One region of the Mesorhizobium sp. LNJC394B00 genome, then DNA from elsewhere that is predicted to be linked to it. Evidence: predicted binding sites of a transcription regulator. Region 1 holds the regulator's gene; the other holds the start of a gene.
What was found. The regulator LexA, encoded in region 1, represses DNA repair genes until DNA is damaged. The targets are predictions, from matches to a motif close to TGTTCNNNNTGTGTTCNG.
Positions count from the first base shown of each region.

Region 1 (5,071 bases):
GCAGACCACCGTCTGCCCATCAGCCGCGCCGATCAGTCGCCCGAGCTGATCTCCGAGTTCCACCGGCATGTTGAACCAGCCGGCGGTGTTCCAGGCGCGAATGAGGTCGTGCGCCCATTCCTGCGTGGCGGCCTGCTGCAGTTCGCTGAAGACGACCGCTGACGCGGCGCCCAGGGAATTGCCGTCGAGATAAATCACGCCTTGCGGCAAGACAAAGCGTTCGCGCATGGAGCGCAGCGGATCGGCGGCATCCATTGCTTCGATTGTAGCGAGATCGGGTGTCGTGCTCATGATCCGGCGCCCCTCCATGGACAAACGCGCGCGGCGGAGCCTGCCGCCCAAACATGCCGGCGATCTTGAGTGGTCGCCCTTGAACTGTCAAACATTATATATAATTCACCCATTGAAAGGCTTTGATATATAATGATCCGCCGAGCGTTTATGTCTGATGGATCACGATGCTGGGTGACGAGCAGACCTCGAAGACGGAAGCGGCCTATCGCCTGCTCAGGCGCGATATTCTTGCGACCCGGCTGGCGCCTGCCGCGCCGTTGAAGCTGAGCACGCTGCGCAACACCTACGGCATCGGCTGGACGCCGTTGCGCGAGGCGCTGTCGCGGCTGGAGGCGGAACGGCTTGTGACCGCCATCAGCAACCGCGGGTTTGCGGTCGCTCCCGTCTCTCGGGCGGAGCTCGAGGATTTGGCGCGTGCGCGGCTGGTGGTCGAACTGCCCCTGCTGGTGGAATCGATCGAGGAGGGCGACCGTGAGTGGGAAGACGCGGTCGTTGCCGCCCACTATCGTCTCTCACGGTGCGGGTCTGTTCTCGACGATCCATCGGATGATGCGGTCGACGCGTGGTACGAAAAACACGATGCCTTCCATGCGGCGCTGCTCAGTGCCGCGACATCCAGCTGGCTGCTGCGCTTCAATGCGACGATTTCCGACCAATTGCATCGCCATCACCGCTTTCTGGGTCTGGCCCCGACGCTGCGCGCCGCCGCCGGCCGCACGGATGGACACCGGAAGGCCGTGGCGGCCCTGCGCGACGCCGTGGCGATCGAACACCATACCGCCCTGATGGAAGCGGCCCTCGATCGCGACGTCGAACGTGCGAAAACTCTGATGACCGCTCACATCGGCTACACGCTGCAGGTCTATGCCCAGAGCGAACCCGGCGCGGATGCTGCGCAGCCCCGTCCGAAAAGGAAGCGGCGGTCGTAGCCGACGCGCAGGGCACTTTGGCTTCGTTTCACCCGTTGCCGGCAAATGGGCGCAGGCGGCGCCCGCAGCGCCGAACGTTACGCTGAACAAAACGTCAACACATTCATTAAACTTTAAAAGGTTGCGGAACACAACTGGAACAGATAGTGTTTGTTCTGGGTTTGTTTTTTCTGATTCTGATTTCAGAACCCTTGGGGGCCGCGATGCTGACGCGCAAACAACATGAGCTTCTGATGTTCATCCATGAACGCCTGAAGGAGAGCGGAATCCCGCCGTCCTTCGACGAGATGAAGGAAGCGCTCGACCTCGCCTCCAAGTCCGGCATCCACCGCCTGATCACGGCGCTTGAGGAGCGCGGTTTCATTCGCCGGCTGCCGAACCGGGCGCGCGCGCTGGAAGTGCTGCGGCTGCCCGACTCGATCGCACCAGGCCTCAATGCGGCGAGGAAGTTTTCGCCGAGCGTGATTCAGGGCAGTCTTGGTCAAACCGGCCAAGGGCAAGGCGGCCAAGGACAAGGCGCGATGGGCCAAGGCGGTCTCGGCCGCCAGATCAAGCCGGGCTCGCCGTCGCGTTCGATGTCGGCCGGCAATGACGATGCCGTTTCCGCGATTTCAATCCCGGTTATGGGACGCATCGCCGCCGGCGTGCCGATCGACGCCATCCAGCATCAGACCCATTCGATCTCGGTGCCGCCCGATATGATCATGGGCGGCGAACACTACGCGCTCGAGGTCAAGGGCGATTCGATGATCGAGGCCGGCATTTTCGATGGCGACACGGTCATCATCCGCAATGCCGACACAGCCAGCCCCGGCGAGATCGTGGTGGCGTTGGTCGACGATGAGGAAGCGACCCTGAAACGCTTCCGCCGCAAGGGCGCCTCGATCGCCCTGGAAGCCGCCAACCCGGCCTACGAGACCCGCATTTTTGGACCGGACAGGGTGAAGGTGCAGGGCAAGCTTGTCGGATTGATCCGGCGCTACTGAGCCGGCTTGGGTTTGTACTTTTCACGCTGGTTGTAAGGCGGCAGGCCGCGCGCTTCGCGGGAGAAGCGGCGTTGCTCGTGCCAGGGGCGATACGGCTTGTCGACGGCGAAGCGGATGGTTGGCGCTGCAGCTGCCGATTGCGGATCGAAGAAGACGGCGGCGCTGCCGTCGCGGGCCAGCTGTTTCTTCGTCACGACCAGCACCAGCGGGTCGCGGCACGGATTGTAGGCGGTGGCGTCATCGATGACGATCAGGCTCGCGAAGGCACAGGCCGGCCGCGCCGTCTTGCGGTCTTTCGCAAGCGCCACAATGGCTCCGGAAGGGTGCCGGGCGATACAGAGATCGCCGGTGCAATAGAAGGGCGAGCCGGGCGGCAGATCGAGCGGATCGAGATCGAACCGCGTATCTGTTGCCTCGAAAATCTCAGGTGGGATAATGGTTTCGGCCCGCAGCGCCCGTTTCCAATTGTCCGTGGTGAATTCGTTGGAGCGTTCGCGGTTGAGGGCGAGTTCGCCGCCACCGATCGGCATGGCCACCAGATGCGCATCCTCGGATATGAGCACGTCGGGCGTAAGCACCTGCGGCTACCGTCAACAGGCCGGCCAGCGCGAAAGGCACGGCCGCCAACCTGAGCCAGGTGGTGGCCATGGTGGCGATGACGAGGGCGACCGCCACCAACAGCACCGAGCGGATGGAGATCAGCCCGACGGCGTCGACCGGCGAGCGCTCGGAAATCCAGGCCGATATAGCGATCATCGCCATCAGACCCTTGCCCATCACATAGAGGAACGGCCCGTCGGCGCCGAACGGCATCGCCAGTGCGCTGAGCACGGCAAAAGGCATGACGATCAACGAAACAATCGGCATCACGGCCAGATTGGCGATCAGGCTGAGCGGCGACACACGCTGAAAATGCCAGATGGCGAACAGCAAGGTTGCACTGCCGGCGATGATCGAGGTCATGGCGAGGCTGCCCATGGCCAGCGCGAATTTTCGCGACAGGAAGCCGACGAAGGAGCGCTTTGCCGGCGGCGTTCTCACCTTGTCGGCGCGGTAATCGGCCCAGCCGGCATAGGCGCCGACAAGGGCGGCGGTGGCAGCAAACGACATCTGGAAGCTGGGACCGACCACCTCGTGCGGCGACACCAGGATGACGGCAATGGCGGAGATCGCCAGATTGCGCATGGTGAGTGCGGCGCGATCAAACAGCACGGCGACAAGCATGACCGCCAGCATGATGAAGCTGCGCTCGGCGGCAACCACGACGCCTGAAATGACGAGATAGGCGGCGATGGAGACGAGTGCTGCCACTGCTGCATATTTCTTGACTGGGCGGCGCGAAGAGAAATCGGGAAACAGCGCAAAGGCGCCACGCAGCAACACCATGATGGTGCCGGCAACCAGCGCCATGTGCAGGCCGGAGATGGAGATGATGTGGTAGATGCCGGTGCGCCGCATCGCTTCGTTGACCTCGTCCGGGATGCCGGCGCGCACCCCGACAATCAACGCCGCGGCAATCTCGCCTTCGGCGCCGCCGATTTTGCCCCTGATATGGTCGGCAATGTTTTCGCGCGCGTTCTCGATTGCCGAGGAGAGCCGCGCGGTCAGCGGCGGCGGTCCCTGCGTAGCAATGGTTTTCGGATTGCCGAGAAAGAAGCCGCTGCCGCCGAAACCGGTGAAATAGCTGTCGAAGGAGAAATCGTAGCTCTCCGGCCGCACCGGACCGGTCGGCGGCAACAGCCTGGCATAGCCGGTGATCAGGGAGCCGGCGGTCATATCGGCGGGAACGGTCCGCGCCGAGAGCCTGACCCGCTCCGGGGCGTAGCGCAGCTCGGGGTAAGCGGTCGAAACCACATCGAGCGTCAGCCTGATGCGGCCGCTTTCCATCTGTTCGAGACTGACGACGCGGCCGGTCAGCCGTGTCTGAATCTCGGAGCCGAGCATCTGCGTTCCGGCGCGCCAAGTCTCGACTTTGGCGGCGACGACGCCGAGCGCGCACAGCATCGCGGCCATGCAGAACAGATGCGTCCTCGGCCGCGATCGCGTGGCGAGGGCGCAACATGTCGCCAGCACCACAATGGCGATTGGCTGCGCAAAGCCGGGCTCGCCGGCCAGCGAGAAATAAATGATGACGCCGGCCGCCAGGAAAACCGGCACCAGCAGGAAGGCGACGCCCCGGTCGAGCTCCGTGTTGGCGGCCACGGCAAGGCTGCGGCGGAGCGCGGGCCATGACGGACGGCGAAGCCGTCTGCGCAGACGGGCGATAGATCCGGGCGCTGTGACTTGCGCCGGCAACGCGTGACCGGGCAGCGCAGGCGCGACGCCGGGATGCGGCTCAGGCAGCGCGAGGGGCAGCGGCTCGGCATAGGGACTATCGGCAAACAGCGAGCGTTCGCTGACGCTTGCCTCGGCGCCTTCGCCTTCCTTCGTGCCCCGGCCACGTCCAGCCATCGGGTCTGCCCCTTGCGCCCCAGACCCCTATGCTACATGAACGCGCAAAGCGCGAAAGTCCGCGTGATCACGTCCACCGCGCCGGAATCGACCATCACCTGGCAAGGACGCTCAATCCTCAATCATATCCTGGCCCTCCGCTCTCACGCGAGCAAGCCCATCGTGCATTGCCTTCAATTGTTCCGGTGTATGACCCTGCCATTCACCGAGTTCACCCTGGATGAGCAACGGATCACGGGAGCGGTAGGATTTCGTCGGATTACCGGGAAATTTTTTGTCGGTCAGGTTAGGGTCATCCATAAAAAACCCCGTCGGCTTTACGATGTAAATCCTTTGACGACCGTCACCCGTTGCAAGCTCTGCTCCCCAGATGGCGGCTTCCAGTGTCTGGGTGAAATAGATCCATGACAG
Region 1 covers NZ_AYWH01000004.1:233,695-238,765, forward strand. The annotation lists gene kynU (kynureninase) at 1-291, opposite strand, end outside; gene X751_RS146975 (GntR family transcriptional regulator) at 459-1,223, shown strand; gene lexA (transcriptional repressor LexA) at 1,427-2,209, shown strand; partial or broken gene X751_RS01000000163910 (ComEC/Rec2 family competence protein) at 2,203-4,660, opposite strand; gene arr (NAD(+)--rifampin ADP-ribosyltransferase) at 4,772-5,071, opposite strand, start outside.

Region 2 (5,071 bases), on a different contig from region 1:
TGTGCAGGGTCAGCGGCGCGCGGAACGGCGAATGCCGCGACCAGAAGGCCGGCATCGTCTCGCAGCCATGGCCAATCACCGGCACGCCGCGCGTCTCCAGCACTTCCAGGGTCTTTTCGATGTCGAGGATCGCCTTGGCGCCGGCCGAGACGACGATGACCGGGGTGCGCGCCAACTCGTCGAGATCGGCCGAGATGTCGAAGCTTTTTTCCGCGCCCTTGTGGACGCCGCCAATGCCGCCGGTGGCGAACACCTTTATCCCGACCATGTCGGCCGCGATCATGGTGGCGGCGACCGTGGTGCCGCCGGTGCGGCCTTGCGCCACCGCAAAGCCGAGATCGGCGCGCGACAGCTTCATGGCGTCGCCGGTCATCGCCAGCGACTCGCGCTCGCCGTCGGAAAGCCCGATCTTGATGCGGCCGGCGACCACGGCGATCGTCGCCGGCACCGCGCCATTGTCCAGGATGATCTTTTCGACATTGGCGGCCATGGCGCCATTGTCGGGGTAAGGCATGCCATGGGTGATGATGGTGCTCTCCAGCGCCACGACCGGGCGGCCAGCGGCGAGCGCCTCAGCCACGGGCGCGTGGATGTCGATCAAGGGGCGGGCGCTTTGCGGTGTCATGATGGTCTCCGATCCGGAGATCCGCGCGTCCGCTTGGACGTCGCGCTCCGGCAATGGCAATTGGCCGCCCTCATGCCAATTCCTGCGCGTCGGGCACAAGAGCCAGTGCCTCAGTGAAGGTCGCAATCGTGAAGGCCGGAACCGCGTCGGCGCTTTCAATGGCCAGCGTGGCGGCGGCAACGCCCTCGCGCAATGCCTGGCGCAGGGGCAGGCCGCGCAGCAGGGCAGCGATGGTGGCGCCGGCCAGCGCGTCGCCGGCGCCGGTGACGTCGGCGACTTTTCTCGGCGCCGGCGGCAGGATAGAGAAGGCGCCGGCTTCGTCGAATCCCAGCACCGGGCCATCGCCCGCCGTCACCACGCCACTGGTGAGGCCGCTGCAGCGCAGTCCGTCGATGGTCTCGCGCTCGGTGGCATTGGCATCGACGCCGGCCAGCACCATGGCCTCGCGCCGGTTCATGAAGACCTGCGCGAGCTCCTTCAGCACCGGTATCATCCGCACCACCTTGGCCGGCGAAATGGCAATGGCGAACACCGGCTTGCCGGCGGCGAGCCCCACCAGCCGCTCCAGCGCCGTTGATGGCAGATTGGCGTCGCAGAGCACCGCATCGGCCTCGGCGACCACCTCGCGCACCTTGGAGCGGCGGATCTGCTTGGGGAACGCCAAATCGTAGAGCGCCATGTCGGCAAAGCCGGTGATCAGCTCGCCGTCGCGATCGATCAGCGCCGTGTAGCTCGGCGTCGTGCGGTCGAGGAAAACCGCCGACAGGTCGGCAATGCCGGAGTCGGCGATGGCGCGCGCAACCGTCTCGGCCGAGGCATCGCCGCCGCGCACCGACAAAAGCGAGGCCGAGACGCCGCGCCGCACCAGGCTGCGCAGCGCGTTGAATACGCCGCCGCCGACATCCTCGCGCATCGTGCCGGGGTTGGACGCCGCGGGCACGTACGTGCCCGACACCTGGCCGCGGCGATCGATATGGGCGCCGCCCACCGCCAGTATCTTTGCTGATTTCACCATGCCGGCGATATGACCTTTGTTATTCGAGCCGCACAAGCGCTACGCTGTGCGGCGGAGCTTCGCAGGCAAGCCGGCGATTCGGCCGATCGAAACAGCCGGCGCGTCTGGCCCAATGGTGGATACATCCGGAAACGAAACCATGAGACAAAAAAAGAACAAATCCGGATAAAGATTGCTTTTCAGATATTTGACCCCTCTTGCCAAACGAGAACAAAAGTAGTACAAAATGGGCAGGGATTACGGATTGTCCGGCCTTCATTGACGACCAAGGGGTGATGTATCATGGCTCAGAATTCTTTGCGGCTTGTAGAGGACAAAGCGGTGGACAAATCAAAGGCTCTGGACGCGGCGCTGTCGCAAATCGAGCGCGCCTTCGGCAAGGGCTCGATCATGCGGCTTGGCGCCAACGAGCAGGTCGTCGAGATCGAAACCGTGCCGACCGGATCGCTGGGCCTCGACATCGCGCTTGGCGTCGGCGGCCTGCCGCGCGGCCGCATCGTCGAGATCTACGGGCCGGAAAGCTCGGGCAAGACGACATTGGCGCTGCACACAGTTGCCGAAGCCCAGAAGAAAGGCGGTATCTGCGCCTTCGTCGATGCCGAGCACGCACTCGATCCGGTCTATGCCCGCAAGCTCGGCGTCGATCTGGAAAACCTCTTGATCTCGCAGCCGGACACCGGCGAGCAGGCGCTGGAAATATGCGACACGCTGGTGCGTTCAGGCGCCATCGACGTGCTGGTCGTCGATTCGGTGGCGGCGCTGACGCCGCGCGCCGAAATCGAAGGCGAGATGGGCGATTCTCTGCCCGGTCTCCAGGCGCGTCTGATGAGCCAGGCGCTGCGCAAGCTGACCGCCTCGATCTCGCGCTCCAACACCATGGTCATCTTCATCAACCAGATCCGCATGAAGATCGGCGTCATGTTCGGTTCGCCCGAAACCACGACCGGCGGCAACGCGCTGAAATTCTACGCTTCGGTGCGCCTCGACATCCGCCGCATCGGCTCGGTCAAGGACCGCGACGAGGTCGTCGGCAACCAGACCCGGGTCAAGGTGGTCAAGAACAAGCTGGCGCCGCCCTTCAAGGTGGTCGAGTTCGACATCATGTATGGCGAGGGCGTCTCCAAGACCGGCGAACTGGTCGACCTCGGCGTCAAGGCCGGCGTGGTCGAGAAGTCCGGCGCCTGGTTCTCCTACAATTCGCAGCGTCTCGGCCAAGGTCGCGAAAACGCCAAACTGTTCCTGCGCGACAATCCCGACACGGCGCGTGAGATCGAACTTGCGCTGCGGCAGAATGCCGGGCTGATCGCCGAGAAATTTCTTGAAAATGGTGGCCCCGAGCGCGGCGAAAGCGACGACGGCTTCGAGGAAGAATCCGGCGCCATGTAGGGCACGGCCAGAGTTCGGCCATAAATCCAGTCTATTATCCGATGCTTAAGTGACCGAGTTCTTTAGTATTGCGTTTCAAACCGCCGGCCTTCGCGCCGGCGGTTTTCGTTTTTGGGCAGCGTGAAGCCGGCTTGGCAGTTGCCGGATTGGCCCAATTCCGTGTTTCTGGACAGGGTGGGGCGTGCCCGCTAAAAGGCCAAGTCGATTTCTAAAAAGCAGAGACCAGTGTCCGCCGGCCGTGCCGGCGGTTTTCGCGAAAAGGCAGCACTCATGAGTGGCGTGAACGAGATCCGGTCGACATTCCTCGACTATTTCCGCAAGGAGGGCCACGAGGTCGTGGCCTCGAGCCCGCTGGTGCCGCGCAACGACCCGACGCTGATGTTCACCAATGCCGGCATGGTGCAGTTCAAGAACGTCTTCACCGGCCTGGAGAAGCGGTCCTATTCGCGCGCCACCACTGCGCAGAAAAGCGTGCGCGCCGGCGGCAAGCACAACGACCTCGACAATGTCGGCTACACCGCGCGCCATCTGACCTTCTTCGAAATGCTCGGCAATTTCTCCTTCGGCGACTATTTCAAGGAGCGCGCCATCGAACTGGCCTGGAACCTGATCACCAAGGAGTTCGGGCTGAACAAGGACAAGCTGCTGGTCACCGTCTATCACACCGATGACGAGGCGGCCGGCTTCTGGAAGAAGATCGCCGGTTTCTCCGATGACCGCATCATCCGCATCCCGACCTCCGACAATTTCTGGGCTATGGGCGACACCGGACCGTGCGGGCCGTGCTCGGAAATCTTCATCGACCGTGGCGAGCACATCTGGGGCGGCCCTCCCGGCAGCCCGGAGGAGGACGGCGACCGCTTCCTTGAATTCTGGAACCTGGTGTTCATGCAATATGAGCAGGTCACCAAGGATGAGCGCATCGACCTGCCGCGGCCGTCGATCGACACCGGCATGGGCCTGGAGCGCATGGCCTCCATCCTGCAAGGGGTGGAGAGCGTCTTCGAGACCGACCTGTTCCGTCATCTGATCGATGCGGCCTCGTCGGCGCTCGGGCAGGGACCCGACAAGGAGACGGTTGCCTCCTTCCGCGTCATTGCCGATCATCTGCGCTCGTCCTCTTTCCTGGTTGCCGACGGCGTGCTGCCGTCGAACGAAGGCCGCGGCTATGTGCTGCGCCGCATCATGCGCCGCGCCATGCGCCATGCGCAGTTGCTCGGCGCCAAGGAGCCGTTGATGTGGAAGGTGGTGCCGGCGCTAGTGCGTGAGATGGGCCAGGCCTATCCCGAACTGCTGCGCGGCGAACAGCTGATTACCGAGACGCTGAAGCTCGAGGAGACCAGGTTCCGCAAGACGCTGGTGCGCGGCCTCGGCCTGCTCTCGGAGGCGACGGATACGCTGCACGCCGGCGATATGCTGGATGGCGAGACGGCGTTCAAGCTCTATGACACGTACGGCTTCCCGCTCGATCTGACGCAGGACGCACTGCGCCAGCGCAACATCTCGGTCGACCTTGCCGGCTTCACCCATGCGATGGAGCAGCAGAAGGCCGAAGCGCGCAAGCATTGGGCTGGCTCCGGCGACGCGGCCACCGAGACCATCTGGTTTTCTGTACGCGAGAAGGCCGGCGCCACCGAATTCCTCGGCTACGAGACCGAACAGGCGGAAGGCCTCATCCAGGCCCTGGTCAAGGACGGCAAGACAGTCGATAGCGCCGGCAAGGGCGACGCGGTGGCGGTGGTCGTCAACCAGACGCCGTTCTATGGCGAGTCGGGCGGCCAGATGGGCGACACCGGCATCATCTCCGGCGAAGGTTTCTCGATCGAGGTTTCCGACACGCAGAAAAAGGCCGACGGCCTGTTCGTGCATCTGGGCAAGGTGACGAACGGCACGGTCAAGCCAGGTGCAGCCGTCGAGCTGAAAGTTGACCATGCGCGCCGCACCCGGCTGCGTGCCAACCATTCGGCAACGCATCTGATCCATGAGGCGCTGCGCGAGGTGCTGGGCACCCATGTCGCGCAGAAAGGTTCGCTGGTCGCGCCCGA
Region 2 covers NZ_AYWH01000011.1:34,821-39,891, forward strand. The annotation lists gene X751_RS138580 (pseudouridine-5'-phosphate glycosidase) at 1-625, opposite strand, end outside; gene X751_RS138575 (carbohydrate kinase family protein) at 696-1,640, opposite strand; gene recA (recombinase RecA) at 1,923-3,026, shown strand; gene alaS (alanine--tRNA ligase) at 3,297-5,071, shown strand, end outside.
Region 2: recA (recombinase RecA) is a predicted target of LexA. The motif match lies at 1,847-1,864, and genes of this name have one in related genera.